Regions from separate parts of the Rhodoferax sp. GT1R46 genome, predicted to be linked through region 3. Evidence: predicted binding sites of a transcription regulator. Region 3 holds the regulator's gene; each other region holds the start of a gene.
The links. The regulator sigma-54, encoded in region 3, starts transcription at its own class of promoters, with help from an activator protein. The targets are predictions, from matches to a motif close to TGGCANGNAANCTGCTTT.
Positions count from the first base shown of each region.

Region 1 (4,796 bases), on a different contig from region 3:
TGCCGCCCACCAGCATCTCGGCCGCCACAATCACCAGCCAGGCAATGCCCATGCTGATGCGCATGCCGGTCAGGATGGTGGGTGCCGCCGCGGGCAGGATCACCAGGAAGGCCTTGCGCAGCGGATTCACTTCCAGTGTGCTGGCCACGTTAAGCCACTCGCGCTTGACCGAGGCCACGCCGAAAGCCGTGTTGACCAGCATCGGCCAGATGGAGCAGATGAAGATGACAAAGATGCCGCTAATGGACGAGTCCTTGATGGTGTACAGCGCCAGCGGCATCCACGCCAGCGGACTGATGGGTTTGAGCACCTGGATAAAGGGGTCCAACGCTTTGCGCATCAGCGGCGACATGCCAATCACAAAGCCCAGCGGAATGGCCACCAGCATAGCCAGCCCAAAGCCCAGGCCCACACGCCCCAGGGAATGGGCCAGTTGGATGGCAATGCCTTTGTCGTTGGGGCCGTTGTCATAGAACGGGTTGGACAGGTGCCCCCACACCGTGGTGCCCATTTGCCCCAGTGTGGGGAACCCGGCGGCCTTGGCGTTGCCGGGGTCTTTGCCCATCATCTTGGCGTACTCGATCTGCTCGGGTGTCATGCCCGCCGAGCTGGTGGCCGCCGCCGTGGATCCGGTGGCCGCGTACCAGATTCCCAGTACCAGCAGCAGAATCAGCACCGAGAGCAACCCGGCCCGAAAGTTGAGGGAACGCCAGACCGTCATCTAGGCCGCCTTGCTGATGGCAAAACTCTTGGCGTAGGCGGCGGCCTTGTCGGCGTCGAACTCCTTGCCCATGATCTTGAACTTGGGGTAAGCGCCATCGGGCACCTTTTGGTCCAGCGCCTTCATGTGCTTTTTGGCGTCGGTCAACAGGAACACTTTTTCAGCGATCTGCTTGTAGTTGACGTCGCCCTTGACATAGCCCCAGCGCTGCATCTGCGTGAGCATCCACACCGCCATGCTCTGCCAGGGCATGGGGTCGAAGTCGGCACGGTCAGGCACATTTTTGATGTTGCCCAGGCCGTCAGCAAACTTGCCGGTGAGCACCTGGTTGAGCACGGCTTCGGGCTGGTTGAGGTACTGCGCTGGTGCGATCACCTTGGCTATGAGTTCGCGGTTCTTGGGGTCGCGTGCCATGGCGGCAGAGGTCAACACAGCACGGTACAGCGCGGCAAAGGTGTTGGGGTTTTTCTGGATGAACTCGGTGCTGGTGCCAAAGGCGCAGCAGGGGTGGCCATTCCACAGGTCTTTGGTAAGCACGTGGATAAAACCGGCCTCTTCGTAGACCGCGCGCTGGTTGAAAGGATCGGGGCCGAGGAAGCCGTCGATGTTGCCGGCCTTCAGGTTGGCCACCATCTCGGCGGGTGGTACTACGCGCAGTTGCACGTCGGTGTCGGGGTTCAGGCCCGCTTCGGCCAGGTAGTAGCGCAGCAGGAAGTTGTGCATGCTGAACTCAAACGGAATGGCAAACTTGAAACCCTTCCAGTTCTTGGGGTCGCGGTTGTTCTTGTGCTTGAGGGCCATGGTGATGGCCTGGCCGTTGATGTTCTGGATGGTGGCCACATTCATGGGGGTGGCATTGGAGCCCAGACCCATGGAGATCGCCAACGGCATGGGCGACAAGAAATGCGTGGCGTCGTATTCCTTGTTGATCATCTTGTCGCGGATCAGCGCCCAGCCTGCGGTCTTGGTCACTTCTACATTCAGGCCCTGCTTTTGGTAGAAGCCCAGTGGGTGGGCCATGATGAGCGGAGTGGCGCAGGTGATGGGAATGAAGCCGATCTTGAGATTGGTCTTCTCCAGCGCACCCTGTTTTTCCTGCGCCATGGCCTGCATGCTGGCCATGGGCAGCACGCTGGCGATGGCCGCCATGGCCGTGCTTTTGCCCACGGCCTTCAGAAAACGGCGGCGCACGGCGTCTTGCGGAAACAGCGCCTTCACCAGGGTAGCTTCAATGAATTCGTTGCTGTAGGCCTCAAATTCGGCCGTCTCGCTGCGACGACGCAGCTCGATGGCGGCGCTGTCGGCAGCCACCTCGGCATGGTGGTCGGCGACGGAATGTTCGCGCCCGCAACTGCACTTGAGCATCAGTGGACGGTCGGCATCATAGGGAGAGAAGAATTCGGACATGGCACACCTCGTCGAGTTGATGCCGAAGTCATTGCAAGGTGCGGGCCAGTTTGGCGCCGGGAATGGCCCCACACCCCAAGTCGCACCGTGTGGCACGACGCCCTGTAGGGCTGGCCCTACAAAAGCGGAGGCAATTCCGTCGCAGGCGTAGCGCGGGTGTGTCGCTCGGCGAACAGCGCGAGCTCCACATCGTTCTTGGCACCGGTTTTTTCCAGAATTCGTGCCCGGTAAGTGCTCACGGTATTGGGCGCGAGTTTGAGCTGTGCACCAATTTCGCTCACGGTGTGCCCGGCTGTGAGCAGGCGAAACACCTGATGTTCCCGGTGCGACAGCGCCTCCACCCCGCCAGCGCCTCCAGCCCCGCTACCCGGACGGGCCGCCGCCGCCGCCATGGCCGCAGCCAGTGCCTCCGCCGTGGCCGGGGTCACGTACATGCCGCCGCCTGCTACTTTGCGCACGGCCGCCACCATATCGTCCGGGTCTGCACTCTTGTTGAGGTAGCCGCCCGCACCCAACTTGATGCAGCGCACCGCGTACTGCTTTTCCGGGTAGGTGCTGAGCATCAGCACCGGCAGCGCCGGGTACTCGCGGCGCAGAATCTGGAGCACTTCCAGACCGTCACTGCCAGGCATGGCGATATCCAGCAACACCAGGTCCAGCCCGGCTGGACCACCCAGCATGCGGACCTGATCCAGAACCTGCGGGCCAGTTTGCGCCTCAGCCAGCACAGCCACCTCGGGCGCGTCCGCGAATACCTGCTTGAGGCCTTCGCGCACGATACGGTGGTCGTCACCAATCAAAATACGGATCATGCTATGCATTCAATAGCAGCAACCGCAGGCAGAACGTGGACCCGTGGCCTATTTCACTTGAAATATCCAGCTGACCACCAAAATGCCGGGCCCGTTCGCGCATGCCCATCACGCCATAGGCCGTCGGCGCTTCAAACGCCTGGGCCGCCGCACCGCAACCGTTGTCCTGCACGGCAATCGTCAGCACCGCATCGTCTACCTGTATGCGCAGGTCGAGTGCACTGGCGCGTGCGTGGCGGCCCACGTTGCTGAGCATTTCCTGAAAGATGCGAAACACCGCCATGGCCTGCGGCTCGGGCAACTCGATACCCTCGACACCCCGCATGGCCCAGTCCAGCTTCAATTCGGCGGACTGCGCAAACTCATGCGCCTGCCACTCCAGCGCCGCCCACAGACCCTGGTGGTCCAGAATGCTGGGCCGCAGGTCGGTGATGATGCGCCCCACGTTGTCCACCGCCGATTCGATCAGGCGGCTCATGTTCTGGCACTTGCAGCGCAACCGGGTGCGCATGGCTTGTGCCTCCAGCGGTGCGCGCTGCTGCTGCTCGCCCAGACGCTTGTCCATCCAGTTCACGTCCATCTTGAGCGCCACCAGCAAGCTGCCCAGCTCATCATGCACCTCGCGGGCTATGCGGGTGCGTTCGTCTTCCCGCACTTTTTCGGAGTAGGCCGCCAGCTCACGCAACTGACCCAATGCCACCGACAACTCTTGCGTTCGCTCGCCCACACGCAACTCCAGTTCATCGTTGGCGCGCGCCAGGTCGGCATTGGCGCGCTGCAAAGCCTGCGCTGCCTGTTTGCGGTCGGTTATATCGACAAAGGTCACCACTGCGCCGCGCACGTCGGAGCCGTCCACCAGCGGATAGCTGGTGTACTCGACGGCAAACGCGGTGTGATCCTGCCGCCAGAACACCTCGGTTTCAATACGGCAGGGCAACGCCTGGCGAAAGGCCTTGAAAATAGGGCACTCGGTCACCGGGTAGGGCGACCCATCGGCATGCGAGTGGTGCGTCAGGTCGTGCATGTTGCAGCCCAACACCGCGTGGGGCTCGCGGCCCAGCATGCGCGCGCCGGCCCGGTTGATAAAGACGCACAGTCCGTCCATATCGATGCCAAAAATGCCTTCTCCGGTGGACTCCAGCAACAGCCCCAGCTGGTGTTGCCACAAGGGATCGACCCCTTTGTCAGAAGTTGACGGAATTTGGAGCGTATCGGTGAGCATGCCGGTGCTGAAAGCAATGGCTGTGCCAGTTTGGTGCAGGTGGCGGCACCTGCAACGGCACCGACGACAGATTACGCGGCGGACGTATCCACCAGGATGGACAGAGGAAGCTGCTCAATTTCTGACAGCAGTTGTGCAAGTGCCCTGCCCGCCGCATCCAGCACCGCACGACCTTTTTCGGCCGTGGCCGCCGAGGCATTGCCCACGGCACCGGCCGGGTTGTAGTCCTGCATTTGCCAGCCCAGCTTGGCACTCTTGCCATTGCCCAGAATGGCGAACTGCTTCGCGCGGTCTTCCGAGGTGGATAAAAAGTTGTGTGCCTGGGTCATGTCCACCTGGTGCGGCGCCAGCGCCAGCATCATGGAGGTTTCAATCTCGCCTGCATGGATGCCAAAGCGGTGCTCGTGCGCGCTGAACAGGGCGTTCACATCCTCGCCCTGCGGCCCCACCAGCGGCAAACCAAACCAGTTGACGCTGTAGACCAGCATGCCCAGACGGGCACGCAAGTCGCGCGCCACGATGTCCATCACGCCCACCTGCCCGCCATGCGAATTGAGCAGCACCAGTTTTTTCACGCCACTGGCAGCCACGCTCTCACCCAGCTCGGTCCACAGGCGGATCACGGTCTCGGCCT
Region 1 covers NZ_JBWMBC010000011.1:57,234-62,029, reverse strand. Annotated here, with positions in the region: gene ntrB (nitrate ABC transporter permease) at 1-721, opposite strand, end outside; gene AC097W_RS19100 (CmpA/NrtA family ABC transporter substrate-binding protein) at 722-2,128, opposite strand; gene AC097W_RS19095 (response regulator) at 2,245-2,949, opposite strand; gene AC097W_RS19090 (sensor histidine kinase) at 2,942-4,162, opposite strand; gene AC097W_RS19085 (creatininase family protein) at 4,234-4,796, opposite strand, start outside.
Region 1: AC097W_RS19100 (CmpA/NrtA family ABC transporter substrate-binding protein) is a predicted target of sigma-54. The motif match lies at 2,159-2,176, and genes of this name have one in related genera.

Region 2 (4,796 bases), on a different contig from region 3:
GCGTTCAAGAACGCCATCATTGCGGCAGGCTCGCAAGCCGTGCGCCTGCCCCTCATGCCCGAAGACCAGGCCAAGGCCCAAGGCATCAAGGTACGGAGGGGCCTGTTCCCTTGGACCGCCTCCGGCCACGGCAAGGTCCTGGGCGGCGGCATGATCGGCACGCATGCAGGCGACATGATTGGCGAGATTGCGCATATTCCACGGGGGCTGGAGGCCGATTTGACTCGTAAACCGGTGACGGAGGGCAGCAAACCCACCAGGTGCTTGTGTCTCAGCGGGCAAAGCGCAGCCGCTGCTGCACGGGGTTGGCCCGGGTACCATTTGCCATGGTCACCAGTTCCGCTACAACAAAACGTTACCTCCCCTGGGTGGTCGCCACCGCCCTGTTCATGGAGCAGCTGGACTCCACCATCGTCAACACCGGCATTCCAGCCATGGCGGCCAGCCTGGGCGTGACCCCATTGAGCCTGAAGGCGGTGGTGACCAGTTACATCCTGAGTCTGGCGGTCAGCATTCCGATCAGTGGCTGGCTGGCCGAGCGCTATGGCAGCCGGCGCATCTTCATGCTGGCGGTAACGCTGTTCACGCTGTCTTCGGTGTTGTGCGGGCTGGCGGTGAATTCGACCATGCTGATTGCCGCCCGCGTGCCGCAGGGCATTGCGGCGGCCATGATGATGCCGGTGGGCCGCATGGCCATTTTGCGCACCTTCCCCAAGGGCGAGCTGCTGCAGGCCATGAACTTTGTCATCATTCCGGCCCTGCTGGGGCCGCTGTTGGGGCCCACCGTGGGTGGGCTGATCGTGCACTGGTTCACCTGGCGCGAGATCTTTTTTGTAAACATACCCGTGGGCCTGCTGGCGCTGTGGTTTGCCAAAAACTACATGCCCAACTACAAAAGCGAAACGCCGCGCCCGCTGGATGTGCGGGGCTTGCTGCTGTTTGCCAGCGGCGCCGGTTTGCTGTCGTGGCTGCTGGAGGTGTTCGGCGAGATTGCCTTGCCCGGTGGCACGGTGGCCATGCTGGCCGCTGTGGCGCTGGGGCTGCTGGCGGCCTATGGATGGCATGCCGGGCGGGTGCCGTATCCGCTGTTGCGCTTGCCTTTGTCAATGCGGCGCCTCAGTATTTGACCTTTGCCGCCAAGGAAAAAATACCCTGGCTGATGCCTTTGCTGTGGGTCGGCTTCTTCGCGGCCCTGCTGGTCGTCGGCGCGATCATCAAGCGCCTCGGTGCATTAATTGTGGCCACCGGTGGACTGCTGCTGACAGCGCTTGTCAGCTACGCTGCTGCGGACGCAGGCAGTCTGGGAGTCCTCATTCTGATGCAACTGCTGACCGGGGTCGGCTGGGCGGCAGCATTTGCCGGCTTGTTGGAGCAGGCCTGTGCATTCGGAACGCGCGGCGCGGAAGGTCAATTCATGGGCAGCTTCTTCTCGGTTCTGGCCATCAGCAGTTTTGCGCGCATCGGATTTGTCAGCCAACTGTTGCCGCAGAACCCCGCCTTGAAAGATATGCAATTCGTGTTGCCGATGAGTTTTCTGGTGCTTTCCGGACTGCTTGCTGCGGTTTACGCATTCAAAAAACCTCGATCCCCTGGCGAGCTGGCACCCGGTTGAAGAAGGAAATCGATTGCTGCAACTGCTCCGCCTGCCCGGACAGCTCCTCGCTGGTGGCCGCCAACGCCTCACTCGCACTTGCATTTTGGAGCTCCGATTGATAGCCCCGCGGCGAAGGGGGCACCCATAGCATCTATCCGTCGCTAGAACCAAAGCGTGCAGCGTGAAACAGCGACTTTGAAATGCAGGTAAAAAATGCGGGGTGTGTGCAGCATTTTGCCCGCCCTATTGACGGAGGTCGGCCCCTTTCGTGCGCTTGCCCGCGTCTGCAACCGAACGGCGGCCTCTCGAGGCCAAAAAAAACCCGCCATGCGGGCGGGTTTTTTGTCAAGAGACAGGCTTTTAGGCTGCTTTTTTCTTGCGCAACATGCCAGCCGCGCCCAGAGCCACTGCGAGCAGAGCCAGTGAACCTGGCTCAGGCACAGTGCCACCAGGGTCGGTGATGGAGCCAGTAGCCCCACCGATGATCACGGCATGGTTCAAAGTGCTACCGTTGTCGGAGACTGCGAGAACCGGGATTGCACCCGTAGTGCTAAACGAACTGTGCCAAGGGCCTGAACTCAAATCAGCATTGGTCAACGCGGGGAAAGCAGTATTGCCAGCCGCTGTAAGGCCAAGACCCGATCCTGACTCGTTGACAACCGTTAACGTTGGTACCAGGGTAGACAACCACTGGTAGCCGTTGGCTTGGCTAAACAGCCCGCCGCCAGCGCCGAGAAAGTTGTTGATGTCGGTTGCGTAAGGCGTATAGCTGCTTCCGCCAACACCACCACCAACGTTACCTCCGGAGTCCATCATCAGGATGCCGGAAGCGGCGAGGCCAGCGCCAGTGAAGAAAGTGCCGAAGTTCGAGACCAGGACCGTGTTGACGGTCCATCCCGCACCTACCAAACTCGAAAGGTTGAATGCCGAATTGGCAGCAGTGCTAGCAGTACTGGTGCTTCCCAAAATTGTGACGACTTTATTGCCGTTGGTGACACCAGCGCCCAAATTTTCCAGGGCCTTCTGCATGAACAGCCACCCTTGTTGGTTGCCACCACTGGCGAAGCCATGGTCATCGGCATCCGTCCCAGCCAGAATGAACGGACCTGCATAGGCGGCAGAGCCTACCAATAGTGCGGCGGCGGAAGCTGTCGCGACGAGAAAACGCTTGATCATGGCTATTCTCCTTGAAATTGAGACTGTTGAAGGTATCTGAAACAGGTTTTCGAACACACCGCCCGGACCTGAGGCACTTCAGATGTAATTAACGCAAAAAATATAAGCAATAACCGGGCCAAAGTTAAAAAATCCATTAAAAACAATGATTTACTACCTGCTCGTCAGCCCGAATTGATTGAGCTGTAAGCTTTTTCGACAGCGACGGCGAGCGAACGAACGGGCGGTAGAGTGGCTCGGCCGGTTTCAGGATTACGGCAACGACTTCAACAACGGGGCCACTTCGTCACGACCGGGAAAGTTTTCCTTGACTTTCGCTAAACCTTCGAGTTCTGCCTTCGCGAGCGCCGGGTCACGCGCCTGCAAATAGATCTTGGCCATCGTCAGGTGATAGGCCGGGGTGTTGGGCGCTTGCGAAATCACCTTCTTTTGCATTTCGATGGCCTTTGCGTGCTGGTTTTCACTCGACAAAGCAGAGGCAAGTGTGTCCATGATTTCAACTTGCGCGGGGGCGCTCTTGAGCGCGCGCTCGGCCAGGGCGACCGCACCCGGGCGCTTTTGTTTGATAAACACCCATGCCAAATTGTTCAACGCAAAGGCGTTTTCAGGCTGAAACTTGAGAATCTGCTGGTAGTATTTTTCAGCGAGCACCGCATCGTTGCGGTTGGTCGCGACTCCGGCCAAATAGGTCAGGAATGCCATGTCCTGGGGGTGGGCAGCGATCCAGCTAGCCGCAAATTTATCGGCTTCTGGGGCTTTCTTGCCACCCAGCAGGGCGAAGTGCAGACGCATTGGTGCCTGCGCCGGATTCGGTTTGCTGATGGCTTGACGGAGCGCATTCTGTGCGCGATCCCAGTTGTTTTCGCCGATCTCGATGTCTCCTTCGAAGATCCACCCAATCGCGTCGTTCGGGCGTTGGATCTGCATCATCTGCGCCACTGCGAGCGCTTCTTTTGGTCGTTTCTGCTGAATGGCGGCGATGACAGAAAGCTGTTGTGCGGATTCAGATGTGGGAGCCAATTCGAGGGCACGCTTCGAATTCTTGGCTGCGGCCGCGTAGTCTCGATTCGCCACGTTGATTTCGGCAAGCCCCAGGTAGCCAAGTGCGGAGTCCGCATGCTCGGCCGCAATCTTGGCAAAAGTGCTGCTGGCACGGTTGAGATCGCCGCTCACCATTAAGGCCCGGGCCTGGCGGTCCATCAACTCGGCGCTCATAGGGATCGCGGCGACGCCCGCTTGCGCCGCCGCGAGTCCCGCGGGGATGTCCCCACGTCCTAGGTGGAAGTCGATTTGCGCAAGCCTCGGTTCGGGGTCGGTCGGGTTGGCGGTGATAGCTTCGCCCATCAATTTTGCGACTTCGCCCGGCGTACCGCCGCCCCTGCGCTTGAGGTCCGCCAAGGCTAACCAGCCTTGAACGTTTTTGGGATCTGCCTTGAGCAGTTCGCGTACCCGCGTTTCGGCTGCCTCCGGCTTTTTCTCAATCAGGTCGATGGCCCCAAGTTTGATGACCGAAGACACGTAGCCAGGCTTGAGGGCCACTGCTTGCTCGAAACTTTTTCGGGCGCCGGCAAGGTCGCCGCGCAGCAAATACACCCTGCCACGAAGGTCGGCAGCGATCGGGTTTTGGGGTTGCTTTTTTTCCATATCTGCGATTGACCGCATGGCAAGGTCATATTCGCGGCGTCGCATGTGCCCACCGATCAAGGCCAAGTCCGCCTCAATGCCTTGTTCGCTCGCGGCGATGGACTGCAGTTCGCTGAATGCTGCCTCTGTATTGCCTTTGGACAGTTGGGACAGGGCTAGTGCGCTGCGGGGAGCACTGTCGCCGGGTTTGAGCGCGGCGGCGCGTTTGAAATAAACGTCGGCCGCTTTTGTGTCGTCCACCAGCAGGTTTGCATGCCCGGCAAGCATCAGAATTTCGGAATCTGCGCCAGGTCGATCGAGCATCGGGCGCAAGATCGACGTCGCCTTGGCCGGCCGATCCGTTCGGAGATAGAGTTGGGCCAGCAGCGTGCGGGCTCCCCCA
Region 2 covers NZ_JBWMBC010000003.1:240,891-245,686, reverse strand. Annotated here, with positions in the region: partial or broken gene AC097W_RS09755 (MFS transporter) at 327-1,103, shown strand; gene AC097W_RS09750 (hypothetical protein) at 1,058-1,612, shown strand; gene AC097W_RS09745 (PEP-CTERM sorting domain-containing protein) at 1,955-2,770, opposite strand; gene prsT (XrtA/PEP-CTERM system TPR-repeat protein PrsT) at 3,023-4,796, opposite strand, start outside.
Region 2: AC097W_RS09745 (PEP-CTERM sorting domain-containing protein) is a predicted target of sigma-54. The motif match lies at 2,874-2,891, and genes of this name have one in related genera.

Region 3 (4,796 bases):
GGTCAATGTGCTTGCGGTAATCGCGCGCGGCTTTGGCCTTGCGGTCGGCGCGTTTCTTGTCTTCATGGGCCTGGTTGCCCGTTGCGCCACTTTTGGGAGCGGATTGTTCAACGCCCGCACCCGCATCACCCACGGGCTTGGCGCGGGCCGCGCCCTTGACCATGTCGAACTTGAACATGCGGCATTCAATCGGGCCGTTCCACATCGGCACGCGGCGGGACTCTTTCAGGCGCATCTTGCTGGGCAATTTGAGGTCGGGCGTGAGGATCCAGCCGGTCCAGCCCGAGAAGTTTTTCTTCCAGTGCGTGGCCAGCTGGCTGAAGAATTCGCCGCCGTCTTCGGTATGCGCCTGCTCGCGCGCACCCGCACCAGCAATACCGCCGACTTCAATCCGTTCGCCGTAGGGCGGGTTGAGCAGCATCACCCCAGGCAACTCGGTTGGTGGCATGCGCTGCAGCGCATCGCCACCGCGAAACTCGATGACGTCGGCCACGCCGGCACGCTCGGCATTGCGCTGGGCAAAATCGACCATACGGTGCGACACATCGCTGCCGTAAATCAAGGCGCTTTGACCTGCAGCCGGCTTGACGACTGCGTCAGCCGCTTCTGATTTGATAGCAGACCAGACGTGTGCCTGAAACGGCAAATATTTCTCGAAGGCAAAGTGGCGCAGCGAACCGGGGGCGATGTTGCAGGCAATCTGCGCGGCCTCAATGGCAATGGTGCCGCTGCCACAGCAGGGGTCATACAGCGGCAGCAAGTCGCCATCGCCATCAGCCCAGCCACTGGCGGCAATCATGGCCGCGGCCAGGGTTTCTTTCAACGGCGCCTCGCCCTTGTCTTCGCGCCAGCCGCGCTTGAACAGGGGTTCGCCCGAGGTGTCGATGTAGAGCGAACAGGTTTCGGTGGTCAGGTGGGCGTAGATGCGCACGTCAGGCCACTGGGTATTGACATCGGGGCGCACGCCGTGGGCCTTGTCGCGAAAGCGGTCGCACACCGCATCCTTGATTTTGAGCGCGGCAAAATTCAGGCTGGTGAGCGGGCTGTGCTGCGCCGTCACTTCGACCTTGATGCTTTGTTTGGGTGTGAACCAGACCTCCCACGCCACATCGGCCGCCGCCCGGTACAGGTCCTGTTCGCTGCGGTAGTCGGTGTACGACAACTGCACCAGCACGCGCTGCGCCAGGCGGCTGTGCAAATTGAGCCGCATGGCGTCGCGCCAGGAGGCGCGGGCCATCACGCCGCCACGGCGCGTGAGCAGGTCCTCACCCTTCAAACCCGTGAGGTCGTGCACCTCGGTGGCCAGAAAATCCTCCACGCCCGCGGCGCAGGGGAGAAAAATTTGGAGTTGGTTCATAGGTCTTTTCTCAGCGACGCGGGCGCAATCTTGAGCCCTTCGCGGTATTTGGCTACAGTGCGGCGGGCGCAATCAATTCCCTGCTCTTTGAGCATCTCGGAAATCTGGTTGTCGCTCAGGGGCTTTTTCAGGTTCTCGGCACTGATGAATTGTTTGATGAGGGCGCGCACCGCCGTGCTGGAGGCATTGCCACCCGATTCGGTGCCCAGCCCCGAGCCAAAGAAATACTTCAGCTCGAATGTGCCAAACGGCGTGGCCATGTATTTGGCGGTGGTGACCCGGCTGATGGTGGATTCGTGCAGGCCCAGCTCATCGGCAATTTCACGCAAAACGAGGGGGCGCATGGCCAGTTCGCCGTGGGTGAAGAAGCTCTTTTGCCGCTCCACGATGGCCGTGCTCACGCGCAGGATGGTGTCAAAGCGTTGCTGGATGTTCTTGATGAACCAGCGTGCCTCCTGCAGGCGCTGCTGCAAGCCGGCGTAGCTGGCGGCGTCTTTGCCACCCCGGTGGTTGCGCAACACATTGGCATAAATATCGTGCACCCGCAGCTTGGGCATCACCTCGGGGTTGAGCATGACGCGAAACTTGGGCGTCATGCCCGGGCTGGTCTTCGCCACCGGCAGCACCAGCACGTCGGGCACCACAATATTGCGCTCCACATCCACAAAACGCCGCCCCGGCTTAGGCTCCAGCCGGCTAATCAGGGCAATCGCGTCACGCGTCTGCGCATCGGTGCCGCCGCAGCGCTGCATCAGGGTTTTGACGTCCCGGCGGGCGAGCAAGGTCATGGGCTGCTCACAGATGCCCAGGGCCACCGCCAGTACGGCCCGGCGTTCCGGCGACTCCGATTCCGCTTTGGCCAACGCCATGAGCGCGCGCAACTGCAGACGCAGGCATTCACCCAGGTCGCGTGCGCCCACGCCTACGGGCTCCAGGCTGTGAAGCAGGCCCAGTGCCACGGTGAAGTGGTGCACCAGGTTTTCGACCTGCTCTTCATCGTCCCCGGCCAGCCCGCGGGCCAGCTCTTCCAGTGGCTCTTCCAGGTAGCCATCGTCATTCAGGGACTCGATCAGAAAGCGCAGCGCGCCGCGGTCTTCTTCGCTCAGGCGCAGCCGCAATGCCTGGCGATGCAGGTGCGATTGCAGGGACTCCTGTGAGCGCGCCAGCTCGGTGGCATCCACGTCTTCGCCATCACCCAGGTTGTTCGCTTTGGCCTTGGCGTCGGTGCCCCATTCGCCATCGTCGGGTACCAGCTCGGTCGTGCCGTCGCCATCCCAACTGGGCTCATCGTCCGAAGACAGCGGCGTCGCTTCATCGTCTTTTGTGCTGCTAGCCCCCGTGGAATCTGCGTACTCAGCTATCGAATTAGGAGCATGCTCCATCTCGCGCTCCCCTTCGCTCACGGGCGTGTCGGCCTGGGGCAGACCGAAATCCTCACGCGGGGCCTCGTCCTGGGTTAACTCCAGAAACGGGTTCTCGTCGAGCATCTGCTCCACTTCCTGGCTGAGTTCCAATGTGGAGAGTTGCAACAAGCGGATGGACTGCTGCAACTGGGGCGTGAGCGCCAGATGCTGGGAAACGCGCAGTGAAAGACCGGGTTTCATTGCGCTGGCCTACATTTTGAAGTGTTCGCCGAGATACACGCGACGCACATCGGCGTTGTTCACGATCTCGGTCGGGGTGCCTTGGGCCAGCACCACACCTTCGCTGATGATGTAGGCGTGGTCGCAAATACCCAGGGTCTCGCGCACGTTGTGGTCGGTAATCAGAACCCCGATGTTGCGGGATTTCAGGAAATTGATGATGCGCTGGATTTCGATCACGGCAATCGGGTCAATACCGGCAAAGGGCTCATCCAGAAGAATGAAACGCGGACGTGTCGCCAGTGCGCGGGCAATTTCCACCCGGCGGCGTTCACCACCCGACAGGGCCAGCGCTGGCGAATCACGCAGGTGCTCCACCCGCAGGTCTTGCAGCAGGGCGGTCAGGCGCAGCTCAATCTCGGGGCTCTTGAGCGGCTTGCCTGCGTCATCGAGCTGCAACTCCAGCACGGCGCGCACGTTGTCTTCGACATTGAGTTTGCGAAAAATAGAGGCCTCTTGCGGCAGGTAACCCAGGCCCAGGCGCGCGCGGCGGTGGATGGGCATGTGCTCAATGCTTTGTCCGTCAATGGTGATTTCGCCCGCGCTGGCGCGCAGCAGGCCCACAATCATGTAAAACGACGTCGTCTTGCCCGCCCCATTGGGGCCCAGCAAACCCACCACTTCGCCGGTGCGCACGGTCAGGGAAACATCCTTGACCACCTGGCGCTTGCCGTACGACTTCTGCAGGTGCCGTGCTTCAAGCCGGCCAATGGCGGTGTCCGGCCCGGTGTCAGGGGTGCTTTCTGCGAATGGCTCCAGTAGCGCGGTCACTTGGGCGCGCCCCCCAGGGTGGTGGTGGAGCGCAGCGGGGGAATCGGCGTGGCCGGAGTGGGGGCCGCGGCGGCCCCCTCGGGTTTGGGTATCAGCATGGCGCGCACACGGCCGCTGGGCGCTGCACCGGCGGCCTTGCTGGCAGAACCATCCACAGTGAACATATCGGTGAGGTTTTCATAAACAATCAGGCCACCGGTGATTTCGTCACCCACCGTGGTGCCACGCAGGCGGCGTAGCAGGGCTTTCTTGATGAATTTGACCGTGTCTGCGCGGCTGTCGTACTCAATGGATTCGCCCTCGCCTTCAATGTATTCCTCCAGCGCCTCCCGCTTTTGACGGAAAAAGGCCAGCTTGTCGGCCGTGCCCGTCACCACGCCAAACTGGTAGCCCTCAGGGTCTTGGCGCACTTCAAGCCGGGCGCCCCGAATCACGATGGTTCCTTTGGTCAGGACGACATTCCCCGTAAACAGGCTGACCTGCTTCACGTCGTCGTACCGCAGCGCGTCCGCCTCAATGTTCATGGGCTTGCTGCGGTCCGCTTTTTCGGCCCACGACGAGGGCGCAAACCCGATACAGGTCGCCAGCAAAAACAGGAATAAATAGATGTTTTTCATAAAGGCACGAAACTTGCTCGAAAAGAGCTGTTGCCATTGTACTGAGAGCATGGCACGAATTGCGAGGCCGTCACGCTAATCTCACCCGTTGTGGCGGCGTTACGCAATAATTGCGTCGAAATGGCTCCAAACGCGTTTTTCAGGCTCGTCCGGCACCGTGCGCTTGTGATGCTGCTCTGCTGGCTGTGCAGTGCGGCAGTGCAGGCTCGCGAAGTGCGGGTGGGCGTCTATGCCAATGAGCCCAAGATTTCTCTGGGCGCCGATGGCCAGCCCTCCGGGATTTTTGGTGATTTGCTGCGCGAGATAGCCCGGGATGAAGACTGGACGCTCGTGCCGGTCGTGTGCGAATGGCAAGCCTGCCTTGAAGCGACGCAGGCGGGCCGCATTGATCTGATGCCCGATGTGGCT
Region 3 covers NZ_JBWMBC010000002.1:93,775-98,570, forward strand. Annotated here, with positions in the region: gene AC097W_RS05825 (THUMP domain-containing class I SAM-dependent RNA methyltransferase) at 1-1,357, opposite strand, end outside; gene rpoN (RNA polymerase factor sigma-54) at 1,354-2,961, opposite strand; gene lptB (LPS export ABC transporter ATP-binding protein) at 2,971-3,759, opposite strand; gene lptA (lipopolysaccharide transport periplasmic protein LptA) at 3,768-4,388, opposite strand; gene AC097W_RS05845 (transporter substrate-binding domain-containing protein) at 4,557-4,796, shown strand, end outside.

Region 4 (4,796 bases), on a different contig from region 3:
CCGATTTGGGATAGCGCGGGCAGCGGCCGGCTCTCTAACATGCGTGCACGCACGCTGAAATGCGTACTTTTTCGTTCATCCACTCCGGAGAAAACCATGTCAGACCAACCGCATAAAACAGCCGATGAAGACTTGAAGTTGCTGCACAGCATGGGCTATGCCCAAGAGCTTGCGCGCACCATGAAAGGCTTTCAAAACTTCGCTATTTCCTTTTCTATCATCTGCATTTTGTCGGGCGGTATCAACTCGCTGGGGCAAGGCATTAGCGGGGTGGGCGGTGCTGCCATCGGTATCGGCTGGATTCTGGGCTGCGGTGTGAGTCTGGTTTTTGCATTGGGCATGGCGCAAATTGGTTCAGCCTACCCAACTGCGGGTGGTTTGTACCATTGGGGTTCCATTCTGGGTGGGCGCGGCTGGGGCTGGTTGACAGCCTGGTTAAACCTGATTGGCCTGGTCACCGTGCTGGGCGCCATCAATGTGGGTACCTTCAACTTTTTTCTTGGCGCCTTTGGCGGCTCTTTGGGTTGGGAGGCTGGCTTTGCCTTGCAAGCGGCCTTTGTGGTGAGTATTACCTTGGTGCAAGCCATCTGTAACCACGTGGGGATCAAGTTCACTGCCAAGCTCACAGACTTGTCGGGCTATCTGATCTTTGCCGTAGCCCTCATACTGACCCTGGCCTTGCTGTTCTATGCACCGTCGCTGGATGTTTCACGCCTGTGGACGTTCAAAAACTACAGTGGCCCGACCGGTGGTGATGTCTGGCCCGCCACAGACAGCATGTGGCTTCTGTTTGGCTTGGGCTTGTTGCTGCCGATCTACACCATTACCGGCTTCGATGCCTCGGCCCACACCGCTGAAGAAACCCACGACGCTGCGCGTGCAGTGCCCAAAGGCATTGTCAACTCGGTCCTGTGGTCGGCGCTGGCAGGCGGCGTCATGTTGTACGCCATTGTCCTGGCCATTCCTGATATGGACAAAGCGGCCGCCAGTGGCTGGAACGTGTTCTTTTTCACCCTCGATGCTGTGTTGCCGGCCCCGCTGAAGGTGACTTTGTATGTGGGCATTTTGATCTGTCAGTTTTTATGTGGTCTGGCTACCGTGACATCGGCCTCACGCATGATCTTTGCTTTTTCCCGTGATGGGGGTCTGCCGGCATCCAATGTCCTCAAGCGGGTACACCCCGCCTTCCGCACGCCGGTCGCCGCCATCTGGACTGCCGCACTCATCTCGATTGCCTTCACGCTCTACACCCCGGCCTACACCACCATCGTGTCGGTCACGGTAATTTTCATGTTCATGTCCTATGGCTTGCCGGTGATTGCGGGCTTGTTTGCCTACGGGCGCAGCTGGACCAAGATGGGTCCGTGGGACATGGGGCCGATGTACCGTGTGGTGGGCGTTCTTGCCATTGCAGCCACCGCGCTGGTGTTCTATCTGGGCGTGCAACCGCCCAACGATGCGGCCTTGATGATCACTCTCGTGTTTCTGGCTATTACCGCTGTCGTGTGGTTTGGTTTTGAGCGCCGCCGTTTCAAAGGCCCGCCGATGGGCACTGACGTTGCAAGTCGCCGGGCCGAAATCGCCGCAGCAGAAAAAGCCCTGCTGGCTAACGCGTGAACGCAAACAGGGGTAAGCAACATGGGTGAACCTCTTGCCCACCAGGTTGCCACCGAAGGTGCATGTGTTGCTTTTGTAGACATCGATGCCGAGGTAGCAGAACGAACCGCCGGGCAGAGGCGGTAGCGGGTACACCCATGGACGTGTTTTATGAGACTGCCCAAGGTGCCTGCCACAGGTTTGCACGTGCCATTGCGGTCGCGTACCGGGACGCATCTCTTTGTTGACAATGGATTCACCGCCATCTAAGGTTGGTCATGATGTTCTATTTCTGACATGCATTACTCACACACCATTGGTTCACACCGCTACCGGTTCGATGACTTGCGGACCTTGCTGGGTCGCGCCAGCCCAGCACGCTCGGGGGATCGCCTTGCAGGTGTCATTGCGGAGAATGCGCAGGAGCGCGTGGCAGCGCAGATGGCGCTGGCCGACGTGCCGCTTGCCACCTTTCTCAACGAAGCGGTGGTGCCGTACGAGACCGACGAGGTTACCCGGCTGATCATCGATACCCATGACGCTGCAGCCTTTGCACCGGTGTCGCATCTCACGGTGGGTGATTTTCGTAACTGGCTTTTAGGTGATGCGGCCAACGAACAGTCGCTGGCTGCACTGGCCCCCGGACTGACCCCCGAGATGGTGGCGGCGGTGAGCAAACTGTGCCGTGTGCAAGACCTGGTGCTGATTGCCCGCAAGTGCCGTGTGGTCACGCGTTTTCGCGGCACCATCGGACTGGCGGGGCGGCTGGCAACCCGCTTGCAGCCCAACCACCCCACAGACGATGCAGCGGGCATTGCGGCCAGCCTGCTCGATGGCTTGCTGCATGGCAGCGGCGACGCAGTGATTGGCATCAACCCCGCCACCGACAACGTGCCGCAGGTGGTGCGGCTGCTGCACATGCTCGATGAGGTGATCTCGGGCTACCGCATTCCCACCCAGTCGTGCATCCTCACCCACGTCACCAATACCTTGCAGGCCATGGAGCGCGGCGCACCGGTCGATCTGGTGTTTCAGTCCATTGGTGGCACCGAGGGCACCAACCGCAGTTTCGGTATTAACCTGGCTTTGCTGGGTGAAGCCCGCCAGGCAGCTCTGGCCATGCAGCGCGGTGCCATGTTCACGGACGGCCTGCGCGGTGAGCATGTGATGTATTTTGAAACCGGGCAGGGCAGTGCGCTGTCGGCGGGCGCCCACCACGGGTGTGACCAGCAAACCATCGAGGCCCGCGCCTACGCGGTAGCGCGGGCTTTCAAGCCACTGCTGGTCAACACGGTGGTGGGATTCATCGGACCCGAGTATTTGTTCGACGGCAAGCAGATCATCCGGGCCGGTCTGGAGGACCACTTTTGCGGCAAGCTGCTGGGCGTTCCCATGGGCTGCGATGTCTGCTACACCAACCATGCAGAGGCCGACTCCGACGACATGGATGCGCTGCTGACCCTGCTGTGCGCCGCGGGTTGCAACTTCATCATGGGCATTCCCGGTGCGGATGACATCATGCTGAACTACCAGAGCACATCGTTCCATGACGCGCTGGTCATGCGCCAGGTCATGGGGCTGCGCGCATCACCGGAGTTTGAGGAATGGCTTCAGACCATGGAGGTGTTTGAGCCGGGCAATGCCTCCCGTCTGATGGACCGGTTGCCTGCACCCTTTGCGGCAGCGCTCAAAAGGCTGGAGGCCTCCGCATGACCGACAAGCCCCTGGTGACGCTAGCGCTCTGGGATTCGCTCAAGCGCTTCACCGATGCGCGCATTGCACTTGGGCGCGCCGGCCACAGCCTGCCTACTGTGGCGCACCTGAATTTTCAACTCGCCCATGCGCAGGCCCGAGATGCCGTGCATTTGCCACTGGACGCATTGGGCGTGGCCGATTCGATTGAGGCGACGGGCTTGCAGACGCTGCAACTGCACAGCGCAGCGGTAGACCGGACCACCTATCTGCAGCGTCCCGACTTGGGCCGGCGCCTGGACGAAGACTCGCGGCAAGCGCTGGCGCAGTGGTCGGCATCGACATCGGGCCAAGAACGGTCAGACGTGGCGTTTGTGATCGTGGATGGACTCTCTGCTTTGGCTATTCACCAGAACGCCGCGCCCTTGCTGGCCGCGGTGGTAGCGCGCCTGCGTGGTGGCGCGGCACAGGCGTGGTCGATTGCTCCCGTAGCGTTGGTGCAGCAGGGACGCGTTGCCATCGGTGACGAAGTGGGACTGGCTCTGCATGCCAGCGTGGTGGTCGTGTTCATTGGCGAGCGCCCCGGGCTGAGCTCGCCTGACAGCCTGGGCATTTACATCACTTGGGCCCCCCGGCCCGGAACGACCGATGCCCAGCGCAACTGCATATCCAATGTGCGCCCGGCAGGGCTTTCGGTAGACGCTGCAGCCGCCAAATTGCACCACCTGCTGACGCAAGCACGCGCGCTGCAATTGACGGGTATTGGCCTCAAGGATGAGACCGACGACCCCGCTAGCTTGGCGCTATCCCATCCACCTGCAGCCTGAGCACCCGATCCGCTTTTGCGGTAGCGGCCACCGAGTGGGTTACCAGCACCAGTGAGGTGCCGTGCAGGCGGGTCTGCGCCACTAGCGCATCCATCACTTTGGCAGCGGTAGTGGGGTCCAGATTGCCGGTGGGCTCGTCGGCCAGCAACAGGGTGGGGCGGTGAATCAGCGCACGGGCAATGGCCACGCGCTGCAATTGCCCGCCGCTGAGCTGCTGCGGCAGGCGCCTGCCCAGTCCGTCCAGACCCACGGCCTCCAGCATGGCCTGCACCCGCGCGTCGTCAGGTGTGCCCAGCAGCAGCAAAGGCAGGGCCACGTTTTGTGCGACGTCCAGATGCCCCAGCACATGGAAGGCCTGGAACACAAAGCCCACCTTTTGGCGGCGCAGTAAAGCGCGGGCATCGTCGTCCAGTTGGCCCATGTCGGTGCCGTCCAGATGCACGGTGCCGCTGTCCCAGTGGTCCAGGCCCGCCATGCAGTTGAGCAGCGTTGATTTGCCCACGCCGGACTCGCCGACAATGGCCACGAACTCGCCGGGCGCCACGTCGAGCGAGACATTGGAAAACACGGCGTTTCCGTCATAGCGCTTGCTGAGTTGGTGGATATTGAGGCTCATGGTTCTCCTGCAAACGATGATATAGGCACAATGCAGAGCACTCCCTTTTAATCCACCAAAACCCC
Region 4 covers NZ_JBWMBC010000001.1:512,412-517,207, forward strand. Annotated here, with positions in the region: gene AC097W_RS02475 (APC family permease) at 97-1,617, shown strand; gene AC097W_RS02480 (ethanolamine ammonia-lyase subunit EutB) at 1,894-3,309, shown strand; gene eutC (ethanolamine ammonia-lyase subunit EutC) at 3,306-4,115, shown strand; gene AC097W_RS02490 (ABC transporter ATP-binding protein) at 4,081-4,731, opposite strand.
Region 4: AC097W_RS02480 (ethanolamine ammonia-lyase subunit EutB) is a predicted target of sigma-54. The motif match lies at 1,665-1,682, and genes of this name have one in related genera.